Regions from separate parts of the Actinomadura geliboluensis genome, predicted to be linked through region 3. Evidence: riboswitches for the same ligand, from Rfam matches in the RefSeq annotation. Region 3 holds a riboswitch; each other region holds the start of a gene.
What was found. A riboswitch is a leader RNA that binds a small molecule or an ion and turns the genes downstream of it on or off. The one in region 3 is predicted to bind cyclic di-AMP.
Positions count from the first base shown of each region.

Region 1: another riboswitch for cyclic di-AMP. It lies ahead of ACGFI1_RS16330 (hypothetical protein); the one in region 3 lies ahead of ACGFI1_RS02515 (CHAP domain-containing protein).
Region 2: another riboswitch for cyclic di-AMP. It lies ahead of ACGFI1_RS42520 (C40 family peptidase); the one in region 3 lies ahead of ACGFI1_RS02515 (CHAP domain-containing protein).
Region 4: another riboswitch for cyclic di-AMP. It lies ahead of ACGFI1_RS07945 (C40 family peptidase); the one in region 3 lies ahead of ACGFI1_RS02515 (CHAP domain-containing protein).

Region 1 covers NZ_JBICUA010000004.1:419,209-424,311, reverse strand. Annotated here, with positions in the region: gene hpnH (adenosyl-hopene transferase HpnH) at 1-556, shown strand, start outside; gene ACGFI1_RS16335 (SAM-dependent methyltransferase) at 621-1,427, shown strand; gene ACGFI1_RS16330 (hypothetical protein) at 1,414-2,121, opposite strand; cyclic di-AMP (ydaO/yuaA leader) riboswitch at 2,131-2,274, opposite strand; gene ACGFI1_RS16325 (hypothetical protein) at 2,553-3,488, opposite strand; gene ACGFI1_RS16320 (helix-turn-helix domain-containing protein) at 3,723-4,466, opposite strand; gene ACGFI1_RS16315 (ArsR/SmtB family transcription factor) at 4,660-5,103, shown strand, end outside.
Region 2 covers NZ_JBICUA010000021.1:20,188-25,290, forward strand. Annotated here, with positions in the region: gene ACGFI1_RS42515 (PP2C family protein-serine/threonine phosphatase) at 1-468, shown strand, start outside; cyclic di-AMP (ydaO/yuaA leader) riboswitch at 926-1,082, shown strand; gene ACGFI1_RS42520 (C40 family peptidase) at 1,093-1,860, shown strand; gene ACGFI1_RS42525 (bifunctional glycosyltransferase/CDP-glycerol:glycerophosphate glycerophosphotransferase) at 2,105-5,014, shown strand; gene ACGFI1_RS42530 (glycosyltransferase) at 4,998-5,103, shown strand, end outside.
Region 3 covers NZ_JBICUA010000001.1:530,684-535,786, forward strand. Annotated here, with positions in the region: gene ACGFI1_RS02500 (DEDD exonuclease domain-containing protein) at 1-46, opposite strand, end outside; gene ACGFI1_RS02505 (NYN domain-containing protein) at 349-1,614, shown strand; gene ACGFI1_RS02510 (C40 family peptidase) at 1,804-2,850, shown strand; cyclic di-AMP (ydaO/yuaA leader) riboswitch at 3,355-3,555, shown strand; cyclic di-AMP (ydaO/yuaA leader) riboswitch at 3,712-3,836, shown strand; gene ACGFI1_RS02515 (CHAP domain-containing protein) at 3,853-4,701, shown strand; gene ACGFI1_RS02520 (hypothetical protein) at 4,741-5,103, shown strand, end outside.
Region 4 covers NZ_JBICUA010000002.1:522,937-528,039, forward strand. Annotated here, with positions in the region: gene ACGFI1_RS07940 ((deoxy)nucleoside triphosphate pyrophosphohydrolase) at 1-116, shown strand, start outside; gene ACGFI1_RS07945 (C40 family peptidase) at 605-1,618, opposite strand; cyclic di-AMP (ydaO/yuaA leader) riboswitch at 1,626-1,770, opposite strand; gene typA (translational GTPase TypA) at 1,963-3,816, shown strand; gene ACGFI1_RS07955 (FHA domain-containing protein) at 3,896-4,288, opposite strand; gene ACGFI1_RS07960 (hypothetical protein) at 4,331-5,103, shown strand, end outside.

The DNA.
Region 1 (5,103 bases), on a different contig from region 3:
CGCGGTGGCCGCCATCAAGGAGTGCAAGCGGCGCGGGTTCCGCGTGACGACCAACACGACGTTCTTCAACACCGACACCCCGCAGACCGTCATCGAGGTGATGAACTACCTCAACGACGACCTCAAGGTCGACGAGATGATGATCTCGCCGGGGTACGCCTACGACAAGGCGCCCGACCAGGAGCACTTCCTCGGCGTCCAGGAGACCCGCGAGCTGTTCCGCAAGGCGTTCGCGGACGGCAACCGCAAGCGCTGGCGGCTCAACCACTCGCCGCTGTTCCTGGACTTCCTGGAGGGCAAGGTCGACTTCCCGTGCACGGCCTGGGCGATCCCGTCCTACTCGCTGTTCGGGTGGCAGCGCCCCTGCTACCTGATGTCGGACGGCTACGCGCAGACCTACCAGGAGCTGCTGGACGAGACCGACTGGGACTCCTACGGCCGGGGGCGCGACCCGCGCTGCGCGAACTGCATGGCCCACTGCGGGTACGAGCCGACGGCGGTCATGGCCACGGTCGGTTCGCTGAAGGAGTCGATCAGGGCGATGCGCGACACCTGACCGAAAAGCCCGGAGAGTGGGGATTTCGGCCCACTCTCCGGGCGTAACGATCTACGATGGCGGCATGGCTGACGAGTGGCCTCCGGCCGAGCTGGACTTCGACAAGCCCACCATCGCGCGCGCCTACGACGCGCTCCTCGGCGGCAAGGACAACTTCGCCGCCGACCGCGCGCTGGCCGACCAGACGGCCGCGCTGATCCCGGGCCTGCGCGAATCCGCGGTCGAGAACCGCAAGGTGCTCGTCCGGGGCGTCCGCTACCTGGCGCGGGAAGCCGGCATGGACCAGTTCCTCGACCTCGGCAGCGGACTGCCCACGGTCGAGAACACCCACGAGGTCGCCCAGCGCGAGAACCCGGACGCCCGCGTCGTCTACGTCGACATCGACCCGCTGGTCTCCGTCCACGGGCGGGCGATCCTGGCCAACAACGACGCCACGCGGGTGATGGTCGGCGACGTCCGCGACCCGGCGGCCGTCCTGTCGGACCCCGCCGTCGACGGCTTCATCGACTTCTCCCGCCCGGCCGTCGTCATGATGGTCGGGATGCTGCACTACCTGTCGCCGGACGTGGTGGACGGCGTCGTCGCCGCCTACCGCGACGTCCTGGCGCCCGGCAGCCACCTGTTCATGACGTCCCTCGTGGACACGGGCCTGCCCCAGCAACAGGAGCTGGCCCGCATCACACGAGAGAACCTGGAAGAGGGCTGGGCGCGCACGCCCGCCGAGATCGAGGCCCAGTTCGGAGACTTCGAACTGGTCGAACCCGGTGTGACCTACACGGCCCTGTGGCGTCCCGACGGCCCGGTCGACCCGGACAACCTCGCTCCGGGGGAGCAGCTCGGGATGGCCGGCGTCGCCATCAAGCTCCGCTGAGCTTCTTCGGCCGGTACGCCTTGTACTCGCTGCCCGAGTCGAGGCCGTAGTCGCGCGTCCGGTAGTCGGTGCCGTACCGGCCGCGCTGCTCGTACGCCCAGTAGGACGTGTGCGCCTTGTTGGCCCACTTCTCGAAGATGACGACGTGGCGCGTCGTGTTGGTGCCCTCGGCGTCCATCACGAGGTCGCCCTTCTTGAGCTCCGACATCTTGATGCGCTCGGTGTAGCGCGAGGACGTCAGGCCGACGGTGTTCGGCCCGGGCTTCGCGAGCCCGAGGGTCATCGCCACGAAGCCGGAGCAGTCGGTGCGGTAGCCGTTGTGGTAGTCGGTCTGGCTGTAGGGCACGCGCCGGCTGCTGTGGGGGTTCCACGTCTTCGCCAGCTCGATGACCTTCGAGCGCTTGTCGGTCTCGTCCGGCTTGGCGGACGACCCGGAGCCCTTCTCCGGGTCCGTGCGCGGCTCCGCCTCGGCGGAGCGCTGCTTGGGGATGCTCTGGACGGAGGCGACGGACGTGCCCGACTCGGACGAACCGGCCGTCGCCTGGAGGGTCGTCGCGGCCACGCCGATCGCGGCGAGGCCGAGGATCGCGCCGTTGGCGCGCGGGCTCAGCCCGAAAAGACCCGGCTTCCTGCTCTTCTTGCCCGTGCTGTCGTTGCCCGAGTTGTGATTGCCCGTGCTGTGCTTGCCTGTCAAGGGGGACTCCTTGCTTCCATGGGCCGCCTACCGGGTTAGCTGACGGGTTCGGACGTGGAAGTCGCCCTACGGCCTGTGAAACGGCCGATTCACCCCAGTGCACGAGGGTGGGTCCCCGGCTCCGCGCTATGGCGGACTCGGCGGGTGCCGCTGCGAGAGAGAGCGGCGCTGCTGTTGTAGGGCCCGTTCAGGGCGCGGGCGGCGTGCATGGGAGGTGCCGCCGGGCGACGCGTGGGGCGCGCCGCCCCCACCGGCTCGGTGCCAGGTGGGACAAGAACGCCTGGTGAGCGCCTTGGCGGGGGCCAAGCTACTCGGATCACCAAGCGAAGGCAAACCCCAGCAAAATCAAATACCCAGCTCAACCGCCCGGAAGCGGTTGCGGACGAGCGATGCGGGCGCCGGGCGGCGCCCGCATCGGCGGCCGTCCGGCGTCACGACCAGGGGGCCACCGGATACCACGGGATGATCTCCCGGCGGGCGAGCAGCCGCACGTCCCAGTAGAGGAGGCTGAAGACCCCGGCCACGATCAGCGAGGACGCCGTCAGGACCGCGACGCGGCGCGGATCGGCGGCCAGCCAGCGGCTCAGCCGGCGGCCCGCGAGATGGGCGAGCAGCAGGAACAGCACCGCCATGATCACGATGTTGCCGACCGACTGGAGGACGAACGCGGCGGCCCCGTACAGCGGGTTGTGGCTCTCCGCCGCGTCGCGGAAGAGCTGCCGGAACAGCGGGTACGGGCGGCCGATCAGGAACCCGCCGATCAGCGCGCCCATGAAGACCAGCGGAGCGTTGGGGAAGCGGCGCGCCACCCGGGCGAACGGGTCGCGGACGACGCCGAGCGCGGCGGCCCCCATGTAGATCATCGCCAGCCCGATCGCGCCGAACACCACCATGGACTGGACGCTGCGCGCGGACAGCGAACCGGGGGTGCTCTCGGCGGTCGAGAACTGCGGCATGCCGGTGCCCGCCAGGCCGACGATCGCGCCGTAGCCGGCTGACACCGTCACCATGCCGAGCGCGATCCAGCCGAGCGGCCGGAGCGTCCCGGCGAGCCGGTCCCACCGGCCGCCGGTGCCGCCGAGCAGCGGCGCGACCGTGCTGAACGCGGCCACGTTGCAGGCCGTGAACGAGCCGGCGAGCCCGCTCGCGAAGGCGAAGGCGATCCCGGCGGCGATCCCGGCGATCGGCGTCCCCTTCGCGTCATGGCCGAGGAGCGTGCCGGCGACGTTGTCCCCGATCGTCTGGTCGACGAACTTCGCCGACCAGACGACCGTCAGCAGGAATCCGGCGCCCGCGCTGAGCAGAATGATCAGCGCGCGGCGGCGCGGGAAATGGCCGGTGACGAAAAGGGAGGTTCCGGTCGTCACGGGTGCCGCCTTTTCAGGGCGCGGCGTGGGCAGGGTGTGGCTCTGATCTTGAGGCATGTCATTCCCTGGGGGCGTGAGCGATTCACGGCGCGGACTCGGTGCACGGGTCTTTTCCGTGCGCGGGGGTTTTCCGAGTGGAGGGGAGTGATCCGGCTCTCAGTATGCGGGCTCGTTCTGGGCGGTGCTTCTTCGCACTTGCTCGATCGCGGGGACGGGACGCCGGGCGCCGGGACGTCAGGACGTCAGCTCGCGGGCCGCGTCGGGGGCGGTGAGCGCGAGCAGGACCGGCGGGTCGTAGGGGCTGAGCGGGCGCAGCCGGACCTCGGCCGTCCGCACGGCGGTGCCGTGCCTGATCATGATCGGGCCGGCGGCGCCGACCAGCGCGTCCTCGGCGGCCGCGTCCGGTCCCGGGGCGGGCGAGTAGGCGAGGACATGCCATCTACCAGGCAGGACGTGCGTCAGCGCGAAGGCGCCAGGCGCGGGCAGGATCGAGCACCGGGCCGGGAGGCCGGTCGGGACGGCCTCCCGGAACAGCCCGACGAAGACGGGGCCGCCGTGCCAGGCGTCCCGGCAGGAGACCGCGCCGCGGATGGTCGTGTGCCCGGTCCGGGCCCGGCGGCGCAGCGCGTCGGCCGCCCGGACGGCGTCCCCTCCCGTCGCGCGGTAGACGCTCGGCGGGACGCCGACGGTCGACTTGAAACGGGAGCTGAAAGTGCCGGTGCTGGCGTATCCGACACGGGTTCCGATGTCGGCGATGGACAGCGATGTGCCGACCAGCAGCTGCTTGGCCTCCGCCAATCGGAGCGCGTAGAAGAATCTCACCGGTGACATGCCGGTGGATTCTCGGAAAACGCGACAGAAATGGAACTTGCTGAACATGGCGATGCGCGCCATGTCGTCGATGGTGATCCTTTCGCCGAGGTTCTGCCGCATCGCGTCGATGACGCGCCTGACTGCCTGCTCGGTTCGGTCATCCATGCACTCCTCCGTCCGTTCATGCTCAAATCGGACGGGCGGTTCCGCAAGTACCGCATGTGGCCGGGTTTCCGGCGGCGGGCGGCGCCCGGCGGTGTCCCGCAGGGGCGCGGCGGGCCCCCGCGTCGGCGTTGAAGTGCAGTCCTCCGGTTGCCTATCATGGCGGTGGTCGAGCGGGAGCGGGGAGACGGCGAGGATGGACGAGGTCTTCCGGGCGCTGGCCGATCCCACCCGGCGCAAGCTGCTGGACCGGCTGAACGAGCGCAACGGGCAGAGCCTGCGCGAGCTGTGCGCGGGCCTCGGCACGAGCCGGCAGTCGATCAGCAAGCACCTGTCCGTGCTGGAGGACGCCCATCTGGTGGTGGCGGCGCGGCGCGGCCGGGAGAAGCTGCACTACCTCAACGCCGCACCGATCAACGCGATCGCCGAGCGCTGGATCAGGCGTTACGACCAGGAGCGCGTCAACGCGCTCACCGATCTCAAGACAGCACTGGAGCAGGGGCCGATGGACGGCAGCGACGCCTTCGTGTACACGACCTACATCAAGTCCACGCCCGAGCGGCTCTGGGAGGCCCTGACCGACCCGGCCTTCACGAGCCGCTACTGGGGCGTCGGCTTCGAGACCGACTGGAAGCCGGGC
Region 2 (5,103 bases), on a different contig from region 3:
CTGGGCCTCGCGTGCACGGGCGAGCCCGCGGGGCGGCTGGTCGGCTGGCTGAACGAGCTGGTCGGGAACATGGACCCGCCGGCGACGGGCACCGCGATCGTCGGGCATTTCGACCCGGCCCGCCGGGTGTTGGAGTGGACGTGCGCGGGCCATCCGCCGCCGATCCTGGTCCGGGACGGCTGGGCGGCGCCGCTGGAGGTGGTCCGCGACCCGATGCTCGGTGCGATGCCCGGCTGGCAGTACACGACGATCACCACCGAGCTCGACCCCGGGGACATGCTGTTCCTCTACACGGACGGCCTGGTGGAGCGCAGGGACGCGGACCTGGACGAGCGCATCGAGCGCCTCACCGGCATCTTGCGGGATGCCTCGACCCGCCCCGACCAGGTGCTGGACGAGGTCCTGGCGCGGATGGAGCACGACCGGGCGGCGGACGACACCACGCTTTTCGCGCTGCGCGTCGAGTGACGAAGCGCACCCGGATCCGGTGGCGGGCAGGCCCTGTGAGCTAGGCCGCATGAGAACGGCCCCCGCAGGCCCCGCGAAGGGTGCGGCGGGGCATGCGGCCCGGAACCCCCCGGGTTTCTTTACCCTTTGGGCATTGGCTTGTAAGGCCCATGGGCAAAGGGCTGAGGGCCAGTTCGGTAAAGATCGGGAAGATGCCGGGGCCTGACGGTGTTGAAGGATCCTTGGAAGGGCTTTGAGCAGGCAAGACAGAGATTTGTGCCTGGTTTGCTTTTCCTCAGAAGGTTGGTACCTTCTATCCGGAATCCCGCAACGCACCCCATGCGTTGCCGCGCCGGTCGTCCGTTCCCAGGGCGGCCGAGGATCGCGGAGCGGTATCCGCACGCGATGCGCGCCAGACGATGCGCGCACCCCTCAGAGATCAGTCACTGAGATACATCCGATAAGTCTGCGCCGCATGTGCGGTGCGAGGCCGAGTCCGTGCCGGTCGAAGCGACCGGACGGAGCCGGGGACCCAACGTTCCAGGGGTGAATCGGCGCGACCCAGAGCCGCGCCGTAGGGCTGCTTCCATGCCCGAATCCGTCAGCTAACCCGGTAGGCGTCATGGAAGATAGGAGATTCCCTGCATGACCGGTCGTTTCGATCGACTTTCGCTCAACCGCTTCTCCCCCGAGGACAAGGCCGTCGGCGTCGCCGTGGGCGCCGTGCTCACCGGAGCCGTCGGACTCGCCGTCCTCAACCCCCTCGCCGGCGGCAGCGCCGCGGCCGAGACCCCGGCCCAGGCGAAGGCGGCCGTGGTGGCCGAGCAGGGCACCGCGTCGAAGCAGTCCACGTCGAAGCAGTCCGCGGGCATGACCCAGGCCGAGGCCCGCGAGGCCGGCTGGGGCGTCGCGCCGCGTCCGGTCAAGGCCTCCGAGGCCATCGCGCTCGCCAAGAAGCAGGTCGGCATCAGCGAGGGCAAGGGCGGCCAGACCAAGTTCCACAAGTGGTACGTCTCGACCCCGCACGCCAAGGCCACCGCCCAGCGCGACGGCGGCTTCTCGGTCAAGGCCTACAACGGCGCCCAGTGGTGCGACATGTTCGTGTCCTGGGTCGGGGCCCACACCGGCGTGAAGAACATGGGCTGGGACGCCTACACCGTCCAGCACGCCACCTGGTTCAAGAAGGCCGACCGCTGGGGCGACAAGCCCAAGCCCGGCGCCGTGGTGTTCTTCGACTGGAAGGACGGCTCGAAGGGCAGCATCGGCGACATCGACCACGTCGGCCTCGTCGTGAAGGACAACGGCAACGGCAAGATCAGCACGGTCGAGGGCAACAGCAACGACAAGGTGGAGAAGAAGGTCCGCGACAAGTCCGAGGTCGTCGGCTACGGCTACCCGGAGTACGCGTCCTGACGCTCCTCCCCCTAGCGCACGCATCGAAGGCGCCCGGCTCCGGCCGGGCGCCTTCGGGCGTTCCTGGAGGTGTGTCCTAAGTCGCCGTTGAAGGCGAGTAATGGGAAGCATTGACAGCCTTTGATGCTCCTTGGACCTCACTGGGGCGTTCCTGGAAAGGAATCCCTGGCAACGCGTCCGACCGGTCTCCGGCCCCGGCGGCCGGTCCGGTGCGCGGCGGGACCGGTGAGGGGAGGCCGAGCGGGTGCGCCCGGATGTCAGCGTGGTGGTGATCGCCTACAACGACGCCCGGCGGCTTCCCCATGCGGTCGCCTCGACGCTGGAGCAGTCCCTGGGCGGCGTCGAGACCGTGATCGTCGACGACGCCAGCACCGACGGCACCGGGGAGGTCGCCGATCGGATCGCCGCCGCGCGGCCCGGCCGGGTCCGGGCGGTGCACCTGCCGGTGAACTCCGGCGGCTGCGGCCGGCCCCGCAACGCGGGCGTCGAGGCCTCGTCCGGCCGGTACGTGATGTTCCTCGACAGCGACGACCTGCTGGACCGGCACGCCTGCCTCAACCTGCTCGCCACCGCCGAGGACACCGGCGCCGACCTGGTCTCCGGGCTGTGCGAGCGGGTCTTCCTGGACATGCCGGAGGGGGCGAAGGGGCGCGTCCGCCCCTGGTACCCCTGGCTGTACGAGCGCAGCGCCGTCTACGGGTCGCTGCGCGAGAACCCCGGTCTCCTTTACGACACCCTCTCCACCAACAAGGCGTACCGGCGCGGGTTCCTGGAGGAGCAGGGGCTGCGGTTCGTGGAGCGGCTGCACTACGAGGACCTGCTGTTCACCGCCGAGGCCTACCTGGCGGCGGAGCGGACCGCGCTGATCCCGCACCGCGTCTACCGCTGGCTCGTCCGGCGGCGGACGGGGGCACCGTCGATCTCCAACCGGCGGTCCGAGCCGGCCAACTTCGCCGACCGGCTGGAGATCCACCGGCGCATCGACATGCTGTTCGCGCTGCGCGGCGCGCACGATCTGCGGCGCGCCAAGGACGTGAAGTTCGTCAACCACGACCTGCTGCTCTACCTGCGGGAACTGCGCGGCCGCGACCCCGCCCACCGGGACCGGTTCCTGGAGCTCGCGGCCGGCTACCTGGCCGAGCTGGACCCGCGCGTGTTCGAGCTGGCCAACCCGCTGCCCGCGATCGCCGCGTACCTGATCCGCGAGGGCGACCACGCCGGGGCGCTGGCCGCCGCCGAGTACCGGCCCCCGCGCCGGCCCGTGCTCCGCGCCCGGCTGGTGGAGCGGGACGGGCGGGTCTTCTGGGGCGAGGGCGGGCCCCGCGGGGGGCTCGGCCGCCGGATCCTGGACGTCACCGGCCTCGGCTTCCACGTCCGGCCCCTGAAGGAGCTGTGCCCGGCCGGGACCGTGACGCGGCTGGAGACGCGCGGCGGCCGCGCACTGATCGCCGGGCATGTGCCGAACCCGCTGCGCCGGATCCCGCTGGACGCCGAGCTGGCCGGGACGCTGGAGTTCCGCGACCGGCGCCGCAGGGCGCGCCGGGCGCGGGTCCGCGTCGCCGTCCGGCACGAGGGCGACCGCCTGGCCTGGCGGGCGGAGTTCGACCCGGCCGCCGAGATCAGGCCGCTCGGATTCGCCGACCCCGTCTGGGACGCGTGGCTGCGCGTCCGGGCGGACGGCGAGGACATGGTCTGCCGCCTCGGCGAGGGCCGTGGATCGCCGCCGCTGGAGGGCGTCGCGCTGCCCGTCCGGCCCCGGCTGACGCGGCTGGCCGGAGACAGCCTCCGCTCCCGCCTCACCGGCCGCGGCGACCTGGCGTTCACGCTGGAGGCGGCGAGCCCGTGGGCGCGGCTGGCGAGGGCCGCCGCGCGGCGCGCCGCCACCTCGGCGCCGGGGCGGCTCGCCTGGCGCCGCGTCCGGGCGGTGCGGCGGGCGGCGGCCCGGCGGCTCACCGCGCGCCGGACCAAGATCGCCGTGTTCAACCGGGTGCTCAGCAGGCTGCCCGTCCGGACCGGCCTGGTGGTCTTCGAGAGCCATCTCGGACGCCACTACTCCGACAACCCGAAGTACCTCTACCGGGAGCTGCGCGGGACGGGGCGGCCGATCACGGCGGTGTGGGCGTACGCGTCCTCCCCGAAGGGGTTCCCCAAGGACGCCGTGCTCGTCCGCCGGGGTTCGTGGCGGTACTTCCTGGCGCTGGCGCGCGCCCAGTTCTGGGTGGACAACCAGGGCTTCCCCGAGGGCCTGCGCAAACGCCGTGAGACCACCTATATCCAGACCTGGCACGGCTCGGCCGTCAAGCCCATGGGCCTCGACCAGCCCCGCCTGAAGAGGGCCTCCGCCGGCGAGAGGGCCCGGCTGCGGCGGATGGTGGAGCGCTACGACTGCTTCCTGGTGCGCTCCGGGCACGACGTCGAGACGCTGTGCGCCGGCCTCGGGGTGCGCTCCGAGCTGCTCCCGGCCGGCTATCCCCGCAACGACCCCCTGGTCAACGGGGTGGACGGCGATCCGGAGCTGGCCGCCGAGGTCGCCGCGCTCCGCACGTCCCTCGGCCTGGACGATGGGCGCCGCGCCGTCCTGTACGCGCCGACCTTCTCCACCGGGCCGGACGGGCGCCCCGGCGGGCTGCTGGAGCCGCCCATCGACCCCGAGGTGTTCGCGCGGGAGCTGGGGGAGCAGTACGTGCTGCTCGTCCGGCCCCACTACCTGTGCAAGGCCAACGTCCCGCCCGGCGCCCGCGCGGTCATGCGGGACGTCGGCGCGGTGCCCGACGCCACGCTCCTGCTGCTGCTCGCGGACGCCCTCGTCACCGACCACTCCTCGATCATGTTCGACTTCGCGCTGCTGGACCGGCCGATCGTCCTGCACCTGCCGGACGGCCGCGACCTCGCCCCCGGATACCTCGACCTGAACCGGGAAGGGCCCGGGCCGATCACCCGCACCGAGCGGGAACTCGTCGCCGCACTGGCCGGGCTGGACGCGGCCGAGGCCGTCCACGGCCCCCGGCGCCGCGCGTTCGCCGCGCGCTTCGGCGAGCACGACCGGGGCACCGCCGCCCGGATGGTGGCGGACCGCTACTTCCCGGCCGCACGGCCGGGCCGCAGGAGTGAACGCACGAGCCGCAGGGGGAGCAGCCATGGCCGCACCGCGTGACGTCTTCATCGTGTGCAACAACGCCGACGACATGGGCGGGCTGCAGCGCTGGGCGCACCACATGGCGCGCCTGCTGGCCGGGCGCGGGG
Region 3 (5,103 bases):
CGTCAAGCGTCCCCTGCACTCCCTCAACACCGTGCGCAGCCGTCATGTGCGCGACCGTAGAGGACCCCACCGACAGAAGCCGGGGCCGCTAGGGTTGGGGGGCGCCGGCACGTCCCGCCGGGCGGGGGCCGCGGGGGACGGCTCGGGGGAGCCCGGCGCGCCCCGTCCGTTCGCGCGTCCGCCCTGGTCGGCGCCGGTTAGGACGCGGGGCGGCAGGGAAGACAGAGCCCACCGGCGGCGTAGCCCGGAAGGAGCGGGATCATCGACAGCGGCCCCGAAGCGACCCCCGGCTGCGCGGAGTCCGACGAGAAGCTGGGCAGGCCCCTCCCCGAACCGGTCCGGCAGTCGGTGGTCGAGGCCGCCGCCGAGCTGATCGGGACGCTGCCCGCCGACGAGGTCCCGGTGCCGCTGCGCCGGTTCGCGCGGTTCGAGCGCCGCAAGCGCGCCAAGCTCGCGGGGCAGCACATCGCGGCGGTGCTGGAGAAGGACGCCGCGTTCCGCGGCCGGGTCGCCGAGCCGCTGCGGGAGGCGCAGGCCGACCTGGTCGGGGAGGTCGAGGCGGGGCGGGTGCCGCCCGCCGCCGACCCGGTCCGGGTCGCGGTGCTGGCGTACCTGCTGCGGCCCGCCGGCTGGACGGGGCTCGTCGACGCGGCTCGCGCCGAGCTGGAGCGCTCCGCGAGCGCGTCGGAGGAGGAGGCGGCCGAGCGGCGCGTCGCGGCGCTGAAGGAGGAGCTGGCCGCCGCGCGCTCCGCGCGCTCCGCCGAGCACGAGAAGCTGCGCGCGGAGCTGCGCGAGGTCAAGGCCGAGGTGGCCGAGCTGCGCCGCAAGCTGCACGACGCCCGGACCCGGTACCGGGCGGCGGAGGAGCGCGCGGACACGGTCGTGGCGGACGCCGAGCGGCGGCTGGCCGCGGCCGGGGAGTCGACCGCCGCGGCGGAGAAGGAGGTGCGCAAGCTGCGCGCCCGTGCCGAGCGGGCGGAGACGGCCGCGGAGGCCGCCAAGAGGGCCGCGAGGGAGGGGCGCAACGTCGACGACGTCCGGCTGCGGATGCTGCTCGACACGCTCGTGGACGCGGCGCAGGGCGTCCGGCGGGAGCTGGCGCTGCCCGCGACGATCGTCCGGCCGGCGGACGTGGTCGGCGGGCTGGAGCCGGACCGGCTCGCGCACCGCACGCTGCCGGGCCGGGCCCTGTCCGACAGCGACCCGCAGCTGCTCGACCGGCTGCTGGCGCTGCCGCAGGTGCACCTGATCGTGGACGGCTACAACGTCACGAAGACCGGCTACGGGGAGCTGCCGCTGTCGGACCAGCGCAGCCGGCTCGTGTCCGGGCTCGGCGGGCTGGCCGCGCAGACCCGCGCCGAGGTGACCTGCGTGTTCGACGGCGCGGAGCTGGACGCGCCGGTGGCGATCGCGGCGCCGCGCGGCGTCCGGGTGAAGTTCAGCGCCCCCGGGCAGACCGCGGACGAGCTGATCGGCGAGCTGGTGCAGGCGGAGCCGCCGGGCCGTCCCGTGGTGGTGGTGTCCTCGGACCGCGAGGTCGCCGACGCGGCGCGGCGCGCCGACGCCCGGCCGTGCCCGTCCACGCTGCTGCTGCGCCGGCTCGGCCGGTCCTGACCGGGCGCCACCGGTTAAGGACGGTTTAAGGCCGCGATAAGGGACGGGTCGCAATCCGTGACCTGCCCCTCACGGAAAGTGGACGTAGCCCGTCGATCTCCATCAAAGAGTGACGAATCGGTTGTGACGGTTGTTGCCCCTCGCTAATGTCGTCCGCTGACGTCGTGGACGAGAGGGGCGAATCCGACCGTGGCCAAAGATCTCATCGGGGCACCGGCACGCGAGCGTGACCGGAGGGGCGGCCCCGCGAGCAGAGGCGCCTCCCGCCGCCTGGCGGCCGCCGCCTGCCTGACCGTGACCGCCGCCCTGGTCTCCCCCCCGGTGGTGGCGCACGCCGACCCCAGGCCGACCAAGGCCCAGGCCCAGAAGAAGCTCGACAAGCTGAGCGAGCAGTTCGACCAGGAAGTCGAGAAGTACAACCAGAACCGGGAGAAGCTCAAGGTCGCCAAGAAGAAGTACGACGCGGCGACCAAGGCGAGCAAGGAGGAGCAGGCCACCTTCGAGCAGCAGCGCTCCAAGATCGCCCAGATGGCGGCCGCCGCCTACAAGAACGGCGACTCCACGGACGTGACGGGCTTCGTGGGCAGCAAGGACCCGCAGTCGATCCTCGACCAGGCGGCCGTCTTCTCCCACCTGTCGCACGAGCGCAGCTCCCAGCTCACCCAGTTCCTCGCCACCGCGCAGCGGCTCCGCCGCGAGCAGTCGCAGGCCAAGGCCGCCTACGACGAGGTGAAGCAGAAGCAGGCGGAGCTGAAGAAGAAGAAGGTCGAGCTCGACAAGCAGGTCGAGAAGCAGAAGGCGCTGGTCCGGCGGCTCGGCGGCGGCTCGTCGTCGTCCTCCGGCGGCGGGCCGACCGGCGGCACCTACACCGGCCCGGCGAGCGGCGCCCCGCGCGCGGCGCTCGACTTCGCCTACGCCCAGCTCGGCAAGCCGTACCAGTACGGCGCCGAGGGCCCGGGCTCCTACGACTGCTCGGGCCTGACCATGAAGGCGTGGGCCGCGGCGGGCGTCAGCATCACCCGCACCACCAACTCGCAGTACGCCGCCACCAAGCGGGTGGCCAAGAGCGACCTGCAGCCGGGCGACCTGGTCTTCTTCAGCAGCCTCGGCCACGTCGGCCTGTACGTGGGCGGCGGCAAGATGATCCACGCCCCGCGCACCGGCAAGAACGTCGAGGTCGTCAGCATCACCTCGGGCTACTACCTGAGCAACTACTACGGCGCCGGACGCCCCTGACGCGTCCCGCCGCGCCCCGCCACAGGGGCGCGGAACGGCTCCCCCCGACAACGGACCAGGGTTGACCTGGTCCGTTGTTAATTTTGGGGGGGTTTGCCTTCTCTTGGGGCTTTGGTACGTTGTCCTCACTCACGGCGCCCTCCAGACGCCGTGGTCACGCGACGCCCACCAGGCGCCGCGGCCCCACGCGGCGCATCAGTCCGCCGCGTGACGGCGGCGCGAGCCACGCGCCGCACCCCCTCGGGACGGCACGGCCCACGCGCCGTCCCCGCGGCGCCCTCAGGGTGCCGCAGCGGTCCGCACGCGGACCGCGGCCGGCCCGGCCCACCGTGCGCACGCCCGCAGCGGCATGGCGCTGAGAGCGCGGCCACGGCGGTCCATCCGGGTCAGCCTCCCCGGACGTCCCCCCTTCAACGGGACGGTCGTCCGTGCACAACATCAGGCGCCGCTCGTTCGCACGCGGGAGACAGGTCCCGCGCCGGGCCCCATCTCGCCCCCAGGAGCGCAGCGGCAGCGCCGAATCCGCCGCAGCGCGGAACCGGGGAACCACATCGCCGGAGTCCGGGAGTCCTCCCGGACGGGCATTCCGGCACCCGGGGTGAATCGGTGCGTCTCTCCCGGCCCCGTTCCGGTGGAGCCCGCCGTAGGGCCAGCTTCCTCGCCCGAACCCGTCAGCTAACCCGGTAGGCGTCTGGAAGAGCGAAGGAGAGATTCCGCAGCGTTACCTGGGCGTGGCCGCCCATCATGCGGCCACGCCCGGACCCCCTGCGCTCCGCGGGCCCCGCCCGCCGAGCGCTCCCCATCCGAACCGGCGTGCCCGATGGCGGGCACGTCACCGCCGAGTCCGCGGCCGCGCCGGCGCGCCGTCCGCGGAGCCGGGGACCCATCCAGTCCCATCACATCGGGGTGAATCGGCCTGCCCAAGGGCGGCCGTAGGGCGGCTTCCACGCCCGAACCCGTCAGCTAACCCGGTAGGCGGCATGGAAGTCGAGGAGACCCCCCGTGCCAGGCGCACATCGCAAGAAGATCCCGGGCAAGCACCGCAAGGCGCGCCCCCTGTCCCTCCCCTGGCGGACGACCGGCGGCGTCCTCGTCGGCGCCGCCGTACTCGGCACCGCCGCGGTGACCGCCCAGGCGTCCGTCCTGCCGTTCGGCTCCGCCCCGGCGGCGACCACGGCGGCCGACGCCGCCGTCGCCAAGAAGGCGGACAAGGGCTCGTCCGGAAACTCGTCCAAGGACGCCTCCAAGGGCGGGCGCAGCGGCAAGGCCGCCAAGACGCCGAAGCCGTCCGCGCCGTCCCCCGGCAAGACCGCGAAGGGCGAGCCGGAGCCGGCCGCCGCCGGACCGCAGGCCGCGGCCTCGCGGCCCACCGCCGATCAGGCCATCGCGCTCGCCCGGTCCCAGGTGGGCGTGAAGGAGGACGACGGCGGCGAGACCAAGTTCCAGCAGTGGTACATGAGCACCTCCCGCGCGCAGCAGACCCTCGCGCGCGACGGCGGCTCGCTCGGCGGCTACAGCGACGCGAACTGGTGCGACATGTTCGTCTCCTGGGTCGGCGAGCAGATCGGCTTCACCGACCAGATCGGCAGCGACGCCTGGACGGTCGCCCACGCCCGCTGGTTCCAGGAGCACGGCCGCTGGGGCACCGAGCCCAAGCCGGGCGCGATCGTCTTCTTCGCCTGGGACGGCGGCAAGAAGGTCACCGACATCCGGCACGTCGGCATGGTGATCAAGAAGGTCGGCGACGGCACCGTCCAGACCGTCGAGGGCAACACCGGCAACGCCGTCAAGGTCAAGGTGCGCTCCGCCGCCGACATCGTCGGCTACGGATACCCCGACTACAAGTCGTGACGGCCTCCCCGGCGGCGCGGGCTGCATAGGATCGCGCGCATGGAGGACGCTCGGGACCAGGACGATCCGGAGCGGGACGCCCCCGAGCGGGACGGCCCGCGGCACGGCGGTCCCGTCACGCGGCGCAGGGCCCTGGTCCTCGGCGCGGGCGGGACCGCCGCGCTGCTCGCGGGCGGCGCCGGGCTCCTCGGCGCGCGGGCCGGCGCCGGCGCGGCGCCGCAGGCCCGCGCCGCCCGGGACGGCGCGTCGCGCGCGGCCGGGCCCTTCAGCCTCGACGCCGCCGGGACCGTCCTCGCCAACCGCGCCCGGGCCGTGCGGACCGGCGACCGCTTCGCCTTCCTCGCCACCGTCGGGGACGCGCCCGAGACGTTCCAGGACGCCCAGTCCCGCATGTACGACAAC
Region 4 (5,103 bases), on a different contig from region 3:
AGCCCCTGGAACACCTGGCCCTCCGCTGGCTGACCCCTCACGAGCTCTACGACGTCGACTGGCTCCCAGGCGACCGCCCAGTAATAGACGCCATCGCAGACGCCCACCTGATCTAACCCCCCACACCGCGCGCCCCGCCCAGCCTCTCCAAGTTGCTCACCTGGGCCTTTGCCAGTAAATGCCGCTCGCGCCGCGAACCACAATGATCGCCCGCGAAGCCGGGTTCAAAGCGAAAGCGAGAAGCCACCGGTGCCGCGAGCCGCAAGGCGAGCGAAAGCGCGCGCCGGGGGAAGCCTGTCTCGACGACCTCAGCCCCAGCCGCACCACGCGCGAACCCTGAGGTACACGTCCGTAAGCCCAGCTTGCGACAAGGGTCACGTTGCGATCGCGTGCGAAGCCAGGTTCAAGCGAAGCGAGAACCTGATCGCGCAGCGAGCCGCAAGGCGAGCCGGAGCGATGCAGCGATCGCCGGTTTGCCCGTGGAAGGAAGGCGCCCCAGCGCCTGACGCCGAGGGCAAAACAATAAACCCGCCGGGGGCTTCCTACCGCGCCGCAGGAAGCCCCCGACGACCGAGGGGGCCGCGTTTCGCGGCCCGGAGGGGGGTCAGGAGATGCGGTTGGCGCCCGCGTAGTCGGAGCGGTCCGACAGCTTGGAGATCTTCACCACATCGCCGGTGCGCGGGGCGTGCAGGTACTTGCCGCCGCTGAGGTAGATGCCCATGTGGTGGAGGTTGCCGCCGAAGTAGACCAGGTCGCCGGAGCGCAGCTGGGACCGGGGGACCTTGGTGCCGAGCTGGTAGAGGTCGCCGGTGTAGTGCGGCAGGCCGGGCTTGCCGACCTGGGCGTAGGCCCAGACGACGAGGCCGGAGCAGTCGAAGCTGCTCGGTCCGGCGGCGGCCCACACGTAGGGGGAGCCGAGCTTGCCGTAGGCCTTGCGGGCCATCTTGGCGGGCAGGTCGGAGCCCTTGATGGTGGCGGTGAGGCCGGTGCGGGGGTCGCTGGCGTGCGTGGTGGACAGCTTGTCGAGGCGCTTCATCACCTCGGTGACCTTGGCCTTCGCCTCGGCGCGCGCCTTCTTGGCGTCCTCCCAGGCCTTCTTGACCTGGGCGGTCTTGGCCTTCGCGTCGCGTTCGGCGGCTTCGGCCCGGTCGATCTGCTTCTGCAGGGCCCGGACGGCGTGCGCCTGGTTCTGCACGAGGTAGGCGCTGTCGGACAGCCCGTCGGGGGAGCCGGTGGCGCCGAACAGCGCGTCGGGGGAGCCGGCGATGTAGTTGGCGGCGGCCATCCGGCCGAGGCGTTCGCGGGCGGGCGCGGCCTGGGTCCGGAGGGTCTGCGCGGTCGTGGTGGCGGCCTGCTCGGCCTTCTGTGCGGCCTTCAGGTCGACGCGGGTCTTGTTGTACTTCTCGGTGAGGATCTCGGCCTCTTCGTTCAGCGCGTCGAGGCTCTTGCGCAGGCCCTTCTCCGTCGTCGGAGTCGGGCTCGGCGTCGCCGCGGCGGCGAGCCCGAGCGGTGCGGCGTGCGCGGCGACGGGCGCGGTGGCGCCGAGGCCGACCAGGAGCAGGGCTGCCGCGGTGGCGGTGGGCGTGACGCGCCGCCGCCGGTGGGGGTCCGGTGCCAAGCCGGTGCTCTCCTCTCCACGCACGCCTACCGGGTTAGCTGACGGGTTCGGGCCAGGAGTCGCCCTACGGCGCGCGTGTCGCGCGCCGATTCACCCCGGGGGTGTGGGTCCCCGGTTCTCCCGCCGGGCGGGAGATTCGGCGTTCCGGTCGCAGCCCCGGGGGGTGGGACTCCGGACGACCGGATCTCGGGAAGATTACAAAGGATCGGCAAAGTTGGCCAATCGGGCGGGCGCGCGGCCCGGTGCGGCCCGCTCGGGAATGCGGGAGGGGCCGCGGAGCGTAGAATGGAGTGCTGCCGTGTTTCTGCGGCGACTCTCCTGAAACCTCACGCAAGGTAACCCGCATGCCCATCTCCACGCGCGACGACCTCCGGAACGTCGCGATCGTCGCCCACGTCGACCACGGAAAGACGACGCTGGTCGACGCCATGCTCTGGCAGTCCGGGGCCTTCCGCGAGAACCAGGACGTCGACGACCGGGTCATGGACTCCAACGACCTGGAGCGCGAGAAGGGCATCACCATTCTCGCGAAGAACACCGCGGTCAAGCACAACGGGCTGACGATCAACATCATCGACACCCCGGGCCACGCCGACTTCGGCGGCGAGGTCGAGCGCGGGCTGTCCATGGTGGACGGCGTCGTCCTGCTGGTGGACGCCAGCGAGGGCCCGCTCCCGCAGACCCGGTTCGTGCTGCGCAAGGCCCTCGCCGCGCGGCTCCCGGTGATCCTGGTGGTGAACAAGACCGACCGTCCCGACGCCCGCATCGACGAGGTCGTGGACGAGACCTACGAGCTGTTCATGGACCTCGACGCCGACGAGGACCAGATCGACTTCCCGATCGTGTACGCGTCGGGCCGGGCGGGGCGCGCCTCGCTCGACAAGCCCGCCGACGGCAGCATGCCCGGCAGCGACGACCTGGAGCCGCTGTTCAAGGTCATCACCGAGACGATCCCGGCGCCGTCCTACGACCCGGACGCACCGCTCCAGGCGCATGTGACGAACCTGGACGCCTCCAGCTACCTCGGCCGGATCGCGCTGTGCCGGATGCACGCCGGGACGATCAAGAAGGGCCAGCCGGTCGCCTGGTGCCGCCACGACGGCAGCATCGAGCGGGTCAAGATCACCGAGCTGCTGATGACGGACGCGCTCACCCGCAAGCCCGCCGAGGAGGCCGGGCCGGGCGACATCATCGCGATCGCCGGCATCCCGGACATCATGATCGGCGACACCATCGCCGACCCGGACGACCCGCGCCCGCTGCCGCTGATCACGGTGGACGAGCCGGCGATCTCGATGACGATCGGCACCAACACCGGGCCGATGGCGGGCCGCGAGAAGGGCACCAAGGTCACCGCGCGCATGGTCAAGGACCGCCTCGACCGCGAGCTGGTCGGCAACGTGTCGCTCAAGGTGCTGCCGACCGAGCGGCCGGACGCGTGGGAGGTGCAGGGCCGCGGCGAGCTGGCCCTCGCGATCCTCGTGGAGAACATGCGCCGCGAGGGCTACGAGCTGACCGTCGGCAAGCCGCAGGTCGTCACCCGCGAGATCGACGGCAAGCGGCACGAGCCGGTCGAGCGGCTCACCGTCGACATCCCCGAGGAGCACCTCGGCGCGGTCACGCAGCTGATGGCGGTCCGCAAGGGCCGCATGGAGCAGATGACCAACCACGGCACCGGCTGGGTGCGGATGGAGTTCCTCGTCCCGGCCCGCGGCCTGATCGGGTTCCGCACCGAGTTCATGACGGAGACGCGCGGCACCGGCATGGCGCACCACGTGTTCGAGGGCTACGAGCCGTGGTTCGGTGAGCTGCGCACCCGCCCGTCGGGGTCGCTGGTCGCCGACCGCGCCGGCGCCGCCACCGCGTACGCGATCACGAACCTGCAGGAGCGCGGCACGTTCTTCGTCGGGCCGACCACCGAGGTGTACGAGGGCATGATCGTCGGCGAGAACTCCCGCGCCGACGACATGGACGTCAACATCACCAAGGAGAAGAAGCTCACGAACATGCGGTCGTCCACCGGCGACGAGCTGGAGCGGCTCACCCCGCCCCGCCTCCTGTCGCTGGAGGAGGCGCTGGAGTTCTGCCGCGAGGACGAGTGCGTCGAGGTGACGCCGGCGAACGTCCGCATCCGCAAGGTCGTGCTGGACGCCAAGGAGCGCGAGCGCATGCGCGCCCGCACCAAGCGCGCCGGCTGAGACCGGCCCGCCCCGTAGTGCGAAAGAGGGCGGCCCCGCGGTTCCGAGAACCGCGGGGCCGCCCTTCTTCGTGCTCAGCTCACTTCAGCTGGACGGTCCCGGTGACGTCGGCGGCCAGGCGGAGCTGGTCGCCGTCGCGCAGGGGCGCCTCCACGCCGCGGGGCAGCCGCTCGCCGTTGACGAACGTCCCGTTGGTGGAGCCCTCGTCCCGCACCCAGGCGGTGCCTGACGGGTCGAGCCAGACCGTCGAGTGGCGCCGCGACACGTTGTCGTACTGCGTGAACGTGGCCGCCACCGGCGACTGCCCGGCGTCCCGGCCGAGCACGAGGTGCTGGCCGACGGACACCTTCAGCTCGCCCGTGGGGAACTGCACCCGCAGGACGGGCGTGCCCTGCTTCGGCAGGGGCCGCAGGCACGAGTCGCATTGCGCGGCGCCCGGGTTGCTCAGCACCGCCTCGCAGTACGGGCACATGAACGCCGTGCTGTCGGGGGCGGGGGGACGCTGGCCCTGGTCGTGCGGCAGCAGCGTCGCCTCGCGGCCGTGCGGCGGCAGCGGCGGCTGGCCCCCGTGCTGGGGACCGCCGTGCTGGGGACCACCGTGCTGGGGACCACCGTGCTGGGGACCACCGTGCGGGGGGCCGCCGTGCTGAGGGCCGCCGAGGGGCGGCTGCCCGTGCGGCTGCGGCGGCGGGCCGAACTGGTGGTCGGCCGGCTGCGGGGCGCCGTACTGGTCCTGCTGCGGTGCGCCGCCGTACTGGTCCTGCGGAGCCCCGTACTGGTCTTGCGGGGCACCGTATTGGTCCTGCTGGGGCGCGCCGTACTGGTCCGGCTGAGGGGCGCCGTACTGGTCTTGCTGGGGGGCGCCGTACTGGCCCTGAGGAGCGCCGTACTGGTCCTGCGGGGGCTGGTACTGCGGCTCGCGCTGCTGCTGGTACTGGTCGGACGGCGGCTGCGGCGCGCCCCACTGGTCCTGCGGCTGCTGCGGCTGCTGGGGCATGCCCCACGGGTCCGCGGGCTGCTGCCCGGGAGCCTGGCCCCCGTGCGGCGGGCCGCCCTGGTGGGGGCCTCCCTGCTGCGGAGCGCCGTGCTGCGGCTGCCCGTACTGGCCGGGCGACTGCTGCTGCCCGGGCGGCGGACCCCACTGGTCCGGCTGCGGCGGCTGCGGCGGGCCCCACTGGTCGGGCTGCTGCCCGGGCGGCGGGCCCGGCTGGTGCTGCGGGGACTGCTGCCCGTACGGATCGTGCGGCTGCGGCGCGCCGTACTGCGGCTGGCCGTGCTGCGGGCCGC